Regions from separate parts of the Serratia sarumanii genome, predicted to be linked through region 1. Evidence: predicted binding sites of a transcription regulator. Region 1 holds the regulator's gene; the other holds the start of a gene.

Region 1 (7,657 bases):
ACTTCGCGGTTCTCTTTCGGGCTGAGGCCGGAGAGCCAGGCCTTGCGCGCGTGGATGGTGAACATGTCGCACTCGCCGCGCCCGGCGACGGTCTCGATAAAGTCGCACAGGAAGGCGTAGCTGTCCTGATCGTCGATGCCGATGCGGGTCTTCACCGTCACCGGGATCGACACCACGTCGCGCATCGCCTTGATGCAGTCGGCGACCAGCGTCGCCTGCCCCATCAAACAGGCGCCGAACATGCCGTTTTGCACGCGATCGGACGGGCAGCCGACGTTGAGGTTAATCTCGTCGTAACCGCGCTGCTCCGCCAGTTTGGCGCAGTGCGCCAGCGCGGCCGGATCGCTACCGCCCAGCTGCAGCGCCACCGGATGCTCTTCTTCGCTGTAGGCCAGGTAGTCGCCTTTGCCGTGGATGATCGCGCCGGTGGTCACCATTTCGGTGTACAGCAGCGTTTCCTTGGTCAGCAGGCGGTGGAAGTAACGGCAATGACGATCGGTCCAGTCGAGCATCGGCGCGATGGAGAAACGATTGGCGGCGTAGGTTGGGGCGTGGTTGTCTTTCGTCATGCTGAGTTACTGGCTACCTGAGTCTGTCTGGGTTCAACGAACGGCGCGCGGCCGCAAACGGCTATTATAACGACAATCGGCGCCGTTGGGAAAACCGCCTTATCTGCGCCCTATTCCAACGCGCGGATAACCCGGCACGGCTGCCCCAGCGCCAGCACGTTGGCCGGGATGTCGCCGGTCACGATGCTGCCCGCGCCGATAGTGGTGCCGTCGCCGATGGTCACGCCCGGCAAGATCACCACGTTACCGCCGATCCACACATTGCTGCCGATGGACACCGGCTGCGCCGAGGTGCGGAAAGGGAAAGCCGGGTCACCGGTAAAGCGTTCACCGGCCTTCAGCGGATGACTCGGCGTGTAGATTTGCACGTTGGGGCCGATCAGCGTGTTGTCGCCGATGGTGATGGTATTGCAGTCGAGGAACACCGCATTGACGTTGATAAAACAGTTCTTGCCGATGCGGACATGTTGCCCGTAGTCGCACCAGAACGGCGTTTCGATCCAGCTCGCCTCGCCCCAGGCGCCGAACAGTTCGCCGAGCAGACGGTTTTTCTCGTCCGCCTGATGCGAACCCAGCTCGCCCAGGCTTTTGGTCAACGCTCTGGCCCGATGGTACATAGCAATCAATTCTTCATCGCGGCTGTTGTACACCTGGCCGCTTAACAGCTTCTCTCTTTCCGTCATCGCACAAGGCTCCTGCTCATCACGCGGGTGAAGCGCGTTATACCGCTCTCGCCCGCCGCTCTCCAGCGCTAAAACCGGCAATGTTGATTTGTCGCCCTGCGGCGGGGAAAAGTTGTGATGCATCTCTCTTTTAGCGCACTCTGCGCGCCTTTCCCTGCGCAATCCTCAGGGGAAAAGGGGGCAACTCTCGGCGATTCGCCGTAATCATGGTAAAATCGGCTTTTTTACGTACCGGGATATTTGCGATGAACTCAACCACCCAGGAAAAGCTGCTGGCGCAGGCGGAACGCCTCTGCCAGCAACGCAATGTGCGATTGACGCCGCAGCGGCTGGAAGTGCTGCGTCTGATGACTCAGCAACCCGGTGCAATCAGCGCTTATGACCTGCTCGATCTGCTGCGCGTCGCAGAACCGCAGGCCAAGCCGCCGACGGTATACCGCGCGCTGGATTTTCTGCTGGAGCAAGGGTTTATCCATAGAGTGGAATCCGCCAACAGCTACGTGCTGTGCCACCATTTCGAACAGCCGATGCACACGTCCGCACTGTTTATCTGCGACCGCTGCGGCCAGGTGACCGAACGCACCACTGAAGGCGTAGAGGAAACGCTGCAGAAGCTGGCGCAGGAAGCCGGATTTGCGCTGCGCCACAGCGTGGTGGAAGCGCACGGTTTGTGCGCCGGCTGCGTGGAGGTTGAGGCGTGCGACAGCAAGCATGACTGCGCCGAACACGATCACAGCATCGCCATCAAGAAGAAGTAAGACGAAGTCAGGTACCTCCCTGTACCTGCGGCCGGGGCGCCAGAGGATGAGAGCGACGCCGGCCTGCGCTGGGCAAGCCGCCTTCAATGGCGGCCCTGCAAATTACCAGCGGTGTTTGGTGTGTTCTTCCCAGGCTTTCACCTCTTTCTCGGCCGCCTCTTTCTGGTAACCGTAGCGCTCCTGGATTTTGCCGACCAGCTGTTCGCGTTTCCCTTCGATGACCGTCAGATCGTCATCGGTCAGCTTGCCCCATTTTTCCTTCACTTTGCCTTTCAGCTGCTTCCAGTTACCGTCGGCTTGATCTTTATTCATAGTCTCTCCGTTAACCTGTGGTGAATCAGTGATCCCTGTCGCCGGCCGGGGTTAACCAGAAATTTTTCTGGCTGATGCTCCCTTCACCTTAAGGAGCACCGTTCCCCTTCATTTACCAGCCACATGATTCATTCTAGTTAAACATGGAAATAAAAAAGCCAAAACACAGAACAAAAAACCATTAACTGACAAAATAAAAACAAAAAACGCCAGCAAACAACGAACTAACGCGAACGGGACCAGGCTGAAAACATGTAAGCAAACATGACAAAAAACATAAGAAAAACTAACCATTACCCCAACAGAACGCCCGGATTAATGTGCGGTAAACCAGCTGCCGCGCACCTGGTGGCGGTGCCAAATCCAGCCCAACGCCACGCCGCGCAACGTCAGAAACACCGCCAGCGCCAGCCAAAGCCCGTGGTTGCCAAGCAGCGGCACGCTGAACAGCGTCAGACCATACCCTGCCGCAGCCACCGCCATGCTGTTACGCATCTCGGCGCCGCGCGTGGCGCCGATAAACATGCCGTCCAGCAAATAGCACCACACCCCGACCAGCGGCAGAATGACCTGCCACGGTAAATAATGGGCAGCCAACGCACGCAGCTCCGGCAAGGAGGTCAACGCCGCCACGATCTGCTGGCCGGTAACGGCATACGCCAGGCCGAAGGCCAACGCGACCAGCCCCGCCTGCCTGCAGGCCGCGTGCCACACCTTACGCAGTTGGCTATCGTCCCGGGCGCCGTAGGCGTGGCCTGAATGGGCCTCCACCGCATAAGCGAAGCCGTCGAGCGCATAGGCGGTGAACGTCAGCAGATTCATCAATACCGCATTGACCGCCACCACCTCGCTCCCCAGGCGAGCGCCGAAAATGGTCAGCGACGCAAAGCACAGTTGCAGCAACAGTGAACGCAGCATGATGTCGCGGTTGAGCGCCAGCAGGCGACGCAGATCGCCGCGCCAAGCCTGGCGCAGCATCGGCAGGGTAATACCGCGCAGGCGCATCACCCGCCACGCCAGCCACAGGCCGAGCAACAGCGTGGCGTATTCGGCGATGGCGGTGGCCGCCGCCGCCCCTCGCACGTTCCAGCCCAGGCCCATCACCAGCCAGATATCCAGTACGATATTCAGCAGGTTGCCGACGATCAGCAGGATCACCGGCGCCCGCACGTACTGCACGCCGAGCAGCCAGCCCAGCAGCACCAGATTGGCCAGCGCCGCCGGGGCGCTGAGCCAGCGGATCTCAAGAAAACGCCGCGCCTGTTCCAGCACTTCGCCATCGCCACCGACGATCCGCAGCGCCAGTTCGATCAGCGGATAACGCAGCAGGACGATCGCCGCTCCGGCCAGCAGCGCCAACAGCAGCGGTTGCATAAAGGCGCGCGCCAGCGCCTGCGGGTTCTGTGCCCCCAGCGCCTGCGCCGCCAGGCCGGTGGTGCTCATGCGCAGGAACAACAGCAGCATGAACAGGAAGCTGGTCGCCACCGCGCCGATCGCGACGCCCCCCAGATAGATCGGGCTGTCGAGGTGGCCGATCACCGCGGTGTCCACCAGCCCGAGCAGCGGCACGGTAATATTGGAGAAAATCATCGGCAGGGCCAGGCGCCACAGAGCTTTATCGGTGTCGCTGGTAAAGGCGGAAATCAAGCGCATGATGAGAAGTTCCCGTAGCGGTGGCGAATGGCAAGGTCAGAAACAAAAACGCCCCAGAACAGGGGCGATTGATACAAGGAGGCGGCACTGAGGGTGCGACGATTAAATCCAGTCGCCGTTGCGGATCACGCCGACCGCCAGCCCTTCGATAGTGAAATTCTGCTGACGCAGATCGACCACGATAGGTTGGAATTCGTTGTTCTCTGGCAGCAGTTCAACCACGTTGCCGTGCTTTTTCAGGCGCTTGACCGTCACTTCGTCTTCGATGCGCGCCACCACGACCTGGCCATTGCGCACGTCTTGCGTTTTGTGCACCGCCAGCAGATCGCCATCCAGAATGCCGATGTCGCGCATCGACATGCCGTTCACCCGCAGCAGGAAATCGGCGCTCGGTTTAAACAGGGAAGGATCCACCTGGTAGTGCCCTTCGATGTGCTGCTGCGCCAGCAGCGGCTCGCCGGCGGCGACGCGGCCGATCAGCGGCAGACCCTCTTCTTCTTCCATCAGCAGGCGGATACCGCGCGAAGCACCGGAGACGATTTCGATCACGCCTTTGCGTGCCAGCGCCTTCAGGTGTTCTTCGGCGGCGTTAGGCGAACGGAACCCCAGACGCATCGCGATCTCGGCACGCGTTGGCGGCATGCCCGTTTGCGAAATGTGCTCGCGAATCAGGTCGTAGACCTCTTGCTGTCTGGTAGTTAGTGCTTTCATTCCGCCCCCTGTTTGTTTATACAGTCTTGCTGTGAGTATATACAGGTAAGCGCGGATTGGGAACCGAAGATTAAATAAAAATCAGTCAGTAGGCGCTTTTCGTCAGCCGAAGTGCTGCCATAAGACCGTGCCCCAAACGAACAGCGCCAGCACGATCGCCAGCGACACCGCCGCCGATCCCATGTCCTTGGCTCGGCCGGACAGCTCGTGATGTTCGCTGCCGATGCGATCCACCACCGCCTCGATCGCGCTGTTCAGGATCTCGACGATCATCACCAGCGCTACCGATCCGATCAATAAAATGCGCGCTATCGCACCCACATCCAGCCAGACAGCCAGTATGATAGCCAGGAGGGTGACCACCAGTTCCTGGCGGAACGCCGCTTCGTGCTGCCAGGCGGCGGAAAGCCCTTTATAGGAATAGCCGGCGGCCTTGATGATGCGGGTCAGTCCGGTTGCTTGGTTTGCCATGTTTTCGTGCCTTTCTCAGAGGTCGGTCATAATAAAAAGAGTCTAGAACAGTCCGCGCTGACGGCTCTCGGTTTTCGAACACCACAGATCTGCTACCCGGTTTCTGGTATGCTTGCGGCGCATTGCTAACAAGAGGCTTCACGTTGTTATGTCAGGTTGGCGTAAAATTTATTATAAAATATTGAATTTACCACTTAAATTGTTGGTAAGAAGTAAGGTCATCCCTTCAGATCCGGTTACCGAGCTAGGGTTGGATCCCTCACGGCCGATTTTGTATGTTTTACCTTACAATTCCAAGGCGGATTTGCTGACGCTGCGCACCCAGTGCCTGGCGCAGGATCTGCCCGATCCGCTCAACTCGCTGGAGATCGACGGCACCGTGCTGCCGAGCTACGTGTTCATTCACGACGGCCCGCGCGTGTTCCGCTATTACACCCCGAAAGAAGAGTCGGTAAAGCTGTTCCACGACTATCTGGATCTGCATCGCAGCAATCCGGATCTCGACATTCAGATGCTGCCGGTTTCGGTGATGTTCGGCCGCTCGCCGGGCCGCGAAGGCCACGGTACGCCGCACCTGCGTCTGTTGAACGGCGTGCAGAAATTCTTCGCCGTGCTGTGGCTCGGCCGCGACAGCTTCGTGCGTTTCTCCAACACCGTTTCGCTGCGCCGCATGGCCACCGAACACGGAACGGATAAAACCATCGCGCAGAAACTGGCGCGCGTGGCGCGCATGCACTTCTCGCGTCAGCGCCTGGCCGCAGTGGGCCCGAGCCTGCCGGCCCGTCAGGATCTGTTTAACAAGCTGTTGGCGTCCAAAGCGATCGAAAAAGCGGTCGAGGACGAAGCGCGCAGCAAGAAGATCTCACACGAGAAGGCCCAGCAAAACGCCATCGCGCTGATGGAAGAGATCGCCGCCGATTTCTCCTACGAAACCGTGCGCCTGTCCGACCGCGTGCTGAGCTGGACCTGGAACCGGCTGTATCAAGGCATCAACGTCACCAACGCCGAGCGCGTGCGCCAGCTGGCGCAGGACGGCCACGAGATCGTCTACGTGCCCTGCCACCGCAGCCACATGGACTATCTGCTGCTGTCCTACGTGCTGTATCACCAGGGCCTGGTGCCGCCGCACATCGCCGCCGGCATCAACCTCAACTTCTGGCCGGCCGGCCCGATCTTCCGTCGCCTGGGCGCGTTCTTCATCCGCCGCACCTTCAAGGGCAACAAGCTGTACTCGACGGTGTTCCGCGAATACCTCGGCGAGCTGTTCACCCGCGGTTACTCGGTGGAATACTTCGTGGAAGGCGGCCGTTCCCGCACCGGGCGCCTGCTGGAGCCGAAGACCGGCACCCTGTCGATGACCATCCAGGCGATGCTGCGCGGCGGCACCCGTCCGATCACGCTGGTGCCGATTTACATCGGTTACGAGCACGTGATGGAAGTGGGTACCTATGCCAAAGAGCTGCGCGGCGCCACCAAGGAAAAAGAGAGCCTGCCGCAGATGCTGCGCGGCCTGCGCAAGCTGCGCAACCTGGGCCAGGGTTACGTCAACTTCGGCGAACCGCTGCCATTGACGGCTTACCTCAACCAGAACGTGCCGCAGTGGCGCGAGTCGATCGATCCGATCGAAGCCCAGCGCCCAAGCTGGCTGACGCCGACGGTCAACGATCTGGCCGGCCAGATCATGGTGCGCATCAACAACGCCGCCGCGGCCAACGCCATGAACCTGTGTTCCACCGCGCTGCTGGCCTCGCGTCAGCGTTCGCTGACCCGCGAGCAGCTGATCGAACAGCTCGAGTGCTACCTGCAGCTGATGCGCAACGCGCCTTACGCGCGTGACGTCACCGTGCCGACGCAAACGCCGGACGAGCTGCTGGATCACGCGCTGAACATGAACAAGTTCGAGGTGGAGAAGGACAGCATCGGCGACATCATCATCCTGCCGCGCGAGCAGGCGGTGCTGATGACCTATTACCGCAACAACATCCACCACCTGCTGGTGCTGCCGTCGCTGATCGCCAGCATCGTGATGCATCACCGCCGGGTATCGCGCGCCGAGCTGCTGCGCCAAATCGGCATGATCTATCCGATGCTGAAAGCCGAGCTGTTCCTGCATAACGACAAGGAACAGCTGCCGGAGGTGCTGCGGCCGGTGATCGACGAGCTGATCCGTCAACAGCTGATCTGCGACAAAGGCGACGAGCTGGTGCTGAACCCGGCGCGCATTCGCCCGCTGCAGCTGCTGGCCGCCGGGGTGCGCGAAACCCTGCAACGCTACGCCATCACCATGTCGATCCTCAGCGCCAACCCGAGCATCAACCGCGGCGCGCTGGAGAAAGAGAGCCGCATCATGGCGCAGCGTCTGTCGGTGCTGCACGGCATCAACGCGCCGGAATTCTTCGACAAGGCGGTGTTCTCCACCCTGGTGGCAACGCTGCGCGAAGAAGGCTATATCAACGACAGCGGCGATGCGATCCGCGAGCACACCCTCGAGGTATACAAC
Region 2 (7,657 bases), 2.3 Mb from region 1:
CTGTCACACATCGCCGCCGGTATCGTGCAGTGCGTTTCGATCATCGGCATTCCGGTCGGCATCGCCAATTTCAAAATTGCCGCCATCGCGCTGTGGCCGGTGGGGCGCCGCGTCGTCTCGGTAGAAATGGCTCAGCAAGCGCGTATTGAGAATGCTCGCCGCCACTATCATCAGCGTTAATTTTTTCTCCGTTTGAGGAGTTTTTCGTGCGCTCTTTTGCACCCGCAGTACGTCGTTACACCTATAACAGCAATCTGCTGTATCACCTGCGCATCCTTATTGCGCTGATCGGCACCACCGCCGTTCCCTGGTGGCTGGGCATTCCCAAGCTGACCATCCCGCTGACGCTGGGCGTGGTGGCAGCGGCCCTGACCGACTTGGATGACCGCCTGGCCGGCAGGTTACGCAACCTGCTGATCACGCTGGTGTGCTTCTTTGTCGCCTCAGCTTCAATCGAGCTGCTGTTCCCCTATCCCTGGTTGTTCGCCCTTGGCTTAACCACGTCGACCTGCGGTTTTATCCTTCTGGGCGCCTTGGGGCAACGTTACGCCACCATCGCCTTCGGCGCACTGCTGATCGCGGTTTACACCATGCTCGGCACCGCCATGTACGATGCCTGGTATCAGCAACCGCTGCTGCTGGTGATCGGTGCGCTGTGGTACAACCTGCTGACGCTGGCGGGCCACCTGCTGTTCCCTATCCGGCCACTGCAAGAGAACCTGGCGCGCTGCTACGATCAACTGGCCAACTATCTGGATGCCAAAGCCAACCTGTTCGATCCCGACGCCGAACGCGACGCCGACCTGCCATGGATGGATGTTGCGATGGCCAACAGCGCGTTGGTCGCGTTGCTTAACCAGACCAAAGCCTCGCTGCTGACGCGCCTGAAAGGCGATCGCGGCCAGCGCGGCACCCGCCGTACCTTGCACTACTATTTTGTCGCGCAGGATATCCACGAACGCGCCAGCTCTTCCCACGTTCAGTATCACGCGCTCAGCCGGCAATTCCGCCACAGCGATATTTTATTCCGCTTCCAGCGTTTGCTGAGCATGCAGGCGCGCGCCTGCCGCCAACTGGCACAATCGATCCTGCTGCGGCAAAAATACCAGCACAACCCGCGTTTTGAGCCGGCCTTCAGCCGCATTCAGGAGGCCTTGGCGCGCATCGCCGAAACCCAGGGCAATTCAGAACAAACCAAGGCGCTGGCGCACCTGCTGAAAAACCTGCATGCGATCGATGCGCAGCTGGCCAATATTGAGTCAGAGCAGACACTGGCAAGCGGGCAAGCGGAAGAGAACAGCCTGGCCGACGATCGCTTAACCGGCTGGAGCGACATCCGCCTGCGCATCAGCCGCCATTTGACGCCGCAATCGGCCCTGTTCCGCCACGCGATCCGCATGTCGGTGGTGCTGTGCGTGGGTTACGCTTTCATCCAGTTCACCGGCATGCAGCACGGTTACTGGATCCTGTTGACCAGCCTGTTCGTCTGTCAACCGAACTACAACGCTACCCGCCGACGCCTGGCGCTGCGCATCATCGGCACCCTGGCCGGTATCCTGATCGGCCTGCCGATCCTCTATTTCGTGCCTTCACTGGAAGGACAGCTGGTGTTGATCGTCATCACCGGCGTTCTATTTTTCGCTTTCCGCACCGTCCAGTATGCCCACGCCACCATGTTCATCACGCTACTGGTCTTGTTATGCTTTAACCTGTTGGGTGAAGGATTCGAAGTAGCCGCCCCGCGCGTTTACGACACCTTGTTGGGCTGCGCCATCGCCTGGGCGGCGGTCAGCTTTATCTGGCCGGACTGGAAATTCCGCCAACTGCCGGCGGTGGTGGATAAAACCCTGAATGCCAACTGCCGTTATCTGGACGCCATTCTGGTGCAATACCACCAGGGTAAGGATAACGGCCTCGCCTACCGCATTGCGCGGCGAGATGCCCACAACAGCGATGCCGAACTGGCTTCGGTCATCTCCAACATGTCCGCCGATCCCAAGGCCGACAAGGAATTGCAGGAAGCCGCCTTCCGCCTGCTTTGCCTCAACCACACTCTCCTGAGTTATATCTCGGCGTTGGGGGCACACCGCGAGCGGCTGAATACCCCTGTCACCCTCGATCTGCTCAATGATGCCGTGTGTTACGTGGACGGCGCCTTGCATCAGGAAGAACGGAACAGCCAGCGCATTGTGCAAGCGCTGGAACAGCTGGCGGAGCGCATTCGCAGAGCCGTTCCGGAACCTGAAAGCAAAGAGCAGTTGGTGTTGCAACAGGTGGGGTTGATGCTCGAACTGCTGCCGGAGCTCACCGCACTCCACGCCCAAATCAATAAGGCAATCTAATTATTCAGGGCTCGCTCGATGGGCCCTGAACCACTGGCTCATGCCCATGGCGGCGCATCGCCATCGTATGCTCGAACCAGCGCACCAGTTCGTTGCGCAATTCGGCCGGCAACGCCGCCTGATGATAACCGGCTATCGCGCCGCCCAGCGACAGCAGCACACGCAGCCCCAGATTGGTCTGCTGTTGCAGCAGGCGGAGATAGCTGCGTTTAGCGCCTTGCAGCCGCAGGTCATAGGCGTTGCGGATACCCGCTCGCCATAGCAAGCGCTCCATGTTGACATCGATATTCGGCAACGCCTTCAATCGACCGTGATCGCCGGCCTTAAGCCGCTGCTCTCGACGCGCTTCCCTGACGGCCTGCCAGGCCAGCCCCACCAGCTCGTTGCGTTCCCGCCACAGCGACTCGTCAACCCAGTAATAACGCAAAGTGATGGGCACTCCACGCTTGGAATAGACCATATTGACCATCCCTCTGGCGCGAAAAGCCGGTTCCATGCTCGCCGTAGCCCGCAGGTACAACTCTCCTTCCGCTATCACTGCAAACATTACCCCCTCGGCCAGCAGGCCGTAGCCGCCAAACTGTGACCGCGTGGTGATGGCGCCCAGCGCCGCGAAGCAATTTTTAGCCTGTGCGATCCTTCGTATCGACATCCTTTTCATAGCGTTTCTCCTTTTTAGGTTCCGGTCGTATTATTTCTCTTATCAATGAAAAGAGTAACGTGAACAACTAATTAGGAAAATACGCACTATCCACCCGCATGCCAATCACAAAAAACACCGGTACAAAAAATGATCGCAATTATGCGAGCCGCTACGAAAATTTGGGTTGATCTTATCCCAAATCAGGGATACTGTATAAACATACAGTAACACGACGGGCGGGAACTTTATGCGTACTCAATCACTCTACCAACCTCATTTCAGCCAAGGCTCTTTTACAGCGCGCAATGCTGAGAAGAACACGGATGTCGGCAAAGAGAATGGCTTGATCAGTGAACTTGTTTACAACGAGCGCCAGCCCGCAGTGGCTCAATTGCTGTTGCCCCTGCTGCTGCAACTGGGCAAGCAGTCTCGCTGGCTTCTGTGGCTGACACCGCAGCAAAAATTAAGCAAGCAATGGCTGCAGCAATCCGGCCTGCCTGTAGATAAGATGGTGCAATTGAGCCAAATCAGCCCGGTGAATACGGTCGAGGCTATGGAAAAAGCGCTGCAAACGGGAAATTACAGCGTGGTTCTTGGCTGGTTGCCCGAGCTAACGGAGGAGGATCGTCTAAAATTAAGACGTGCGGCAGAATTGGGTAATGCCTATGGGTTTATCATGCGCCCTCAACGTGACATTAACCCGACTCACGGACACTGTTCCACCCTAAAAATTCACTCTTCTTTGTATCATTAAGTAAATTTAGGATTTTTCCCATCATTTTCGCACCCCATAAGCGGAACCTTTGCGGTGGAAGGCACAAAGCTAGTCCGGCTGCGGTTTGGCAAGTAAAAACGCCCAAGGAATCGCCGTTTTTTTAGGCTGAGAATGTTAGCAAATATGTACGATTCCGCGTTTTTTTTTAGAGCCTTATCACATCACACTTGTAACTTTCGCGCCACGTTGTAGACTTTACATCGCCAAGGTTGCTCTATAACGTCAGAAAAACTGGCGAGTAACAAACGAGGGCTTAAACCTTGGCGAAGGAATTTAACCAAGGGCTTAAAACAGCTTTAAAGCTCATTGCCTATTTGGATGATAACGAGGCGCAAAATGAAAAAGACAGCTATCGCATTAGCAGTGGCACTGGCAGGTTTCGCTACCGTAGCGCAAGCCGCTCCAAAAGATAACACTTGGTACACCGGTGCTAAACTGGGCTGGTCCCAGTACCATGACGTTGGCTTCTACGGCAACGGTTACCAGAACGGTATCGGCAACGGTCCTACCCACAAAGATCAGCTGGGTGCCGGCGCGTTCCTGGGCTACCAGGCAAACCAATACCTGGGCTTCGAACTGGGCTATGACTGGCTCGGCCGCATGCCTTACAAAGGCAGCGTGAACAACGGTGCTTTCAAAGCGCAGGGCGTTCAACTGGCCGCTAAACTGAGCTACCCAATTGCTGACGATCTGGACATCTACACTCGTCTGGGTGGTATGGTATGGCGTGCAGATTCCAAAGCTAACTACGGCCGTACTGGTCAGCGTCTGAGCGACCACGACACCGGCGTTTCTCCGCTGGCTGCTGTTGGTGTTGAATACGCACTGACCAAAAACTGGGCTACTCGCCTGGATTACCAGTTCGTAAGCAACATCGGTGACGCAGGTACCGTTGGCGCACGTCCAGACAACACCATGCTGAGCCTGGGCGTTTCTTACCGCTTCGGTCAGGATGACGTAGTTGCTCCAGCACCAGCTCCGGCTCCAGCTCCAGTTGTTGAAACCAAGCGTTTCACTCTGAAGTCTGACGTGCTGTTCAACTTCAACAAGTCTACTCTGAAAGCAGAAGGCCAACAGGCTCTGGATCAGCTGTACAGCCAGCTGAGCTCCATGGATCCTAAAGACGGTTCCGTAGTTGTTCTGGGTTACACCGACGCCGTTGGTTCTGACCAGTACAACCAGAAACTGTCCGAACAACGTGCACAGAGCGTTGTTGACTACCTGGTTTCCAAAGGCATCCCGTCAGACAAAATCTCTGCACGTGGTATGGGTGAAGCAGATGCAGTTACTGGCAACACCTGTGGCTACAAATCTGGCCGCGCTACCAAAGCTCAGATCGCTTGCCTGGCACCAGATCGTCGCGTAGAGATCGAAGTTAAAGGTATCAAAGACGTTGTAACTCAGCCTCAGGGCTAAGTTTACTCGCCTAATAAAAACCCCGCATAGCGGGGTTTTTTTTCGTCCTATTGTTGAAACCAAGCGCAACAAAGGCGCGCTCACGCACTTACTTGGGATCTTTGCCAAGAATCGCCTTCAAGTCTTCTTTCAACGACGACATCTGGTTCGCATACTTTTCTTTGCGTTCAGCGTCTTCGATAAGCTGCACGACGGTTTCCGACAGCGTAACGCCACGTCGGCGCGCCAGGGCAGCCAATCGTTGCCAAACCAAAAACTCCAGATCGATAGATTTTTTACGCGTATGCTGATGTTCTGCGTTAAAATGACGTTTACGGCGGGCGCGGATCGTTTGTTTCATCCGGTTATCCAGTTCCGGATTCATGTGAGCGGCAATCCATGCAAGTACCTTTACCGGCTCATTTTCCAGCTTCAGCAGCTCGTTAACCGCCTCCTGAGCAGCGCTGTTTTCAATGTAGCGGGTAATGAGTTCCCCTTCCCGATGTTTCTTCACCAGGTACTTCCATTTCCAACCGCTCTCCAGATTTTCCAGTTGCTGATATTTCATCTTGAGCTCTTCAGTGACCGCGTAACTTCAAATAAGCATAACAGCTTTGCGCCAAATTTCCCCGGCAATTAAGCCGTCTTTTAGACTGTTTTTTGCACAGTCACCGCGCGATGTCAAACTCCCTGATGCCAACTGGCACTCCGCATGTATCAAGCCGCCGTTATTCTTGTATAATCGCCCTTTCCCTTTTTAACGATTGCATCTAACACTTTGACCAATAACCGACTTGAATGGCAATCTTTATTGCCGGACGTAACGCCTTATCAGGCGATATTTGATACCGCCGCTCAGTTGGCACCCGTGCCCTTTTCCGCCATTCAGCCTCGGCTGGAAAATGCCCTGACGCTATTTTGCCACCCCCAATCGCCACCGCGTTTCATGCTGTTGAAGGCGCAAGAAACACGAGAGTATCTGGAACTGATCGCTCACGCCGTCACGCCACTGCTGCCGAAAAACACGGCATGCCGCGGCAGCCACTATGTCATTCAGGATGGCAAAGTCAGCGTAGAGCCGGCCAGCCGTGGCGATGAACCTTTTGCCGCCGGCGGCGCTTGCCTGTTCCAGGAGTGGGTTGAGCCGGAGCAACTGTTTGGCTGCGTACGGATCCACAATGGCGACATCACCCTGCAGCCGGGTCTGGTGCACCAGGCCAACGGCGGCATTTTGATTCTGTCGGCCCGTGCCCTGTTGGCTCAGCCGTTGCTATGGCTGCGGCTGAAGCAAATGATCGGCCAACGTCAGTTCCATTGGGTTTCGCCAGACGAAACCCGCCCGCTGCCGGTAGCCATTCCGCCAATGCCGCTGGAGCTGCGGCTGATTGTGGTCGGCGATCGCCACGGCCTGGCCGATTTTCACGATATCGAGCCGGAACTGAGTGAACAAGCGGTCTACGGTGAATTCGAAGACGATCTGCAGCTGACTGAAGTTGATGATATGGCGCAGTGGTGCGGCTACGTCAATGGCGTGATTGCCGACCAGCAGTTGCCGATGCTGGCGAGCGACGCCTGGGCGCCGCTGATCGTTCAGGCCGTGCGTTACAGTGGCGACCAGGGCATCCTGCCACTCTCGCCGGTTTGGCTTGGCCAGCAGCTGTCCGAAGCCGCACTGTATGCCGAAGAAGATCGCATTACGGCCAAAGCGTTCGAAGCGGCGTTAAATGCCCGCGAATGGCGTGAAAGCTATCTGGCCGAACGTATGCAGGATGAAATCGAGCTGGGCCAGATTCTGATTGAGACCGAGGGTGAAGTGATCGGGCAAATCAACGGCCTGTCAGTCCTGGATTATCCCGGCCATCCACGCAGTTTTGGCGAACCGTCGCGCATCAGTTGCGTTGTGCACCTCGGCGACGGCGAGTTCACCGACGTCGAGCGCAAAGCCGAACTGGGTGGCAACCTGCACGCTAAAGGCATGATGATCATGCAGGCGTTTTTGATCGCCGAGCTGGATCTGGATCAGCAGTTACCCTTCTCCGCTTCCATCGTCTTTGAGCAATCTTACGGTGAAGTAGACGGCGACAGCGCCTCGCTGGCTGAACTGTGCGCGTTGATCAGCGCCCTGTCACAGCAACCGATCACCCAGCAGATCGCCGTCACCGGCTCCGTCGACCAATTCGGCAACGTACAGCCGATAGGTGGCGTTAACGAAAAGATCGAAGGTTTCTTCGAGGTTTGTTTGCGCCGCGGCCTGACGGGCAAACAGGGCGTCGTATTGCCCGCGACCAACGTGCGCCACCTGTGCCTGCGCCAGGATGTCGTCGACGCGGTACGCGAAGGGCAATTCCATCTGTGGGCGGTAGAGAGCGCGGCGGAAGCCTTGCCTTTGCTCACAGGTTGCCTCTACTCTGACGAACAACAGCCGAACTTGTTGGCGGCCATTCAGGAACGGATTGCGCAGGTGAGCCTGCAGGAACGCCGTCGTCCGTGGCCGCTGCGCTG

What was found. The regulator LexA, encoded in region 1, represses DNA repair genes until DNA is damaged. The targets are predictions, from matches to a motif close to TNCTGTATGTACATACAGNA.
Region 2: sulA (SOS-induced cell division inhibitor SulA) is a predicted target of LexA. The motif match lies at 3,193-3,212, and genes of this name have one in related genera.

The regions. Positions count from the first base shown of each region.
Region 1 covers NZ_CP124750.1:4,555,184-4,562,840, forward strand. The annotation lists gene dusA (tRNA dihydrouridine(20/20a) synthase DusA) at 1-569, opposite strand, end outside; gene SSARUM_RS21590 (sugar O-acetyltransferase) at 680-1,252, opposite strand; gene zur (zinc uptake transcriptional repressor Zur) at 1,498-2,010, shown strand; gene SSARUM_RS21600 (CsbD family protein) at 2,113-2,322, opposite strand; gene dinF (MATE family efflux transporter DinF) at 2,638-3,975, opposite strand; gene lexA (transcriptional repressor LexA) at 4,078-4,686, opposite strand; gene SSARUM_RS21615 (diacylglycerol kinase) at 4,789-5,157, opposite strand; gene plsB (glycerol-3-phosphate 1-O-acyltransferase PlsB) at 5,306-7,657, shown strand, end outside.
Region 2 covers NZ_CP124750.1:1,804,031-1,811,687, reverse strand. The annotation lists gene SSARUM_RS08550 (YccF domain-containing protein) at 1-180, shown strand, start outside; gene yccS (YccS family putative transporter) at 207-2,342, shown strand; gene SSARUM_RS08540 (TfoX/Sxy family DNA transformation protein) at 2,347-3,003, opposite strand; gene sulA (SOS-induced cell division inhibitor SulA) at 3,233-3,739, shown strand; gene ompA (porin OmpA) at 4,097-5,176, shown strand; gene matP (macrodomain Ter protein MatP) at 5,265-5,723, opposite strand; gene SSARUM_RS08520 (AAA family ATPase) at 5,934-7,657, shown strand, end outside.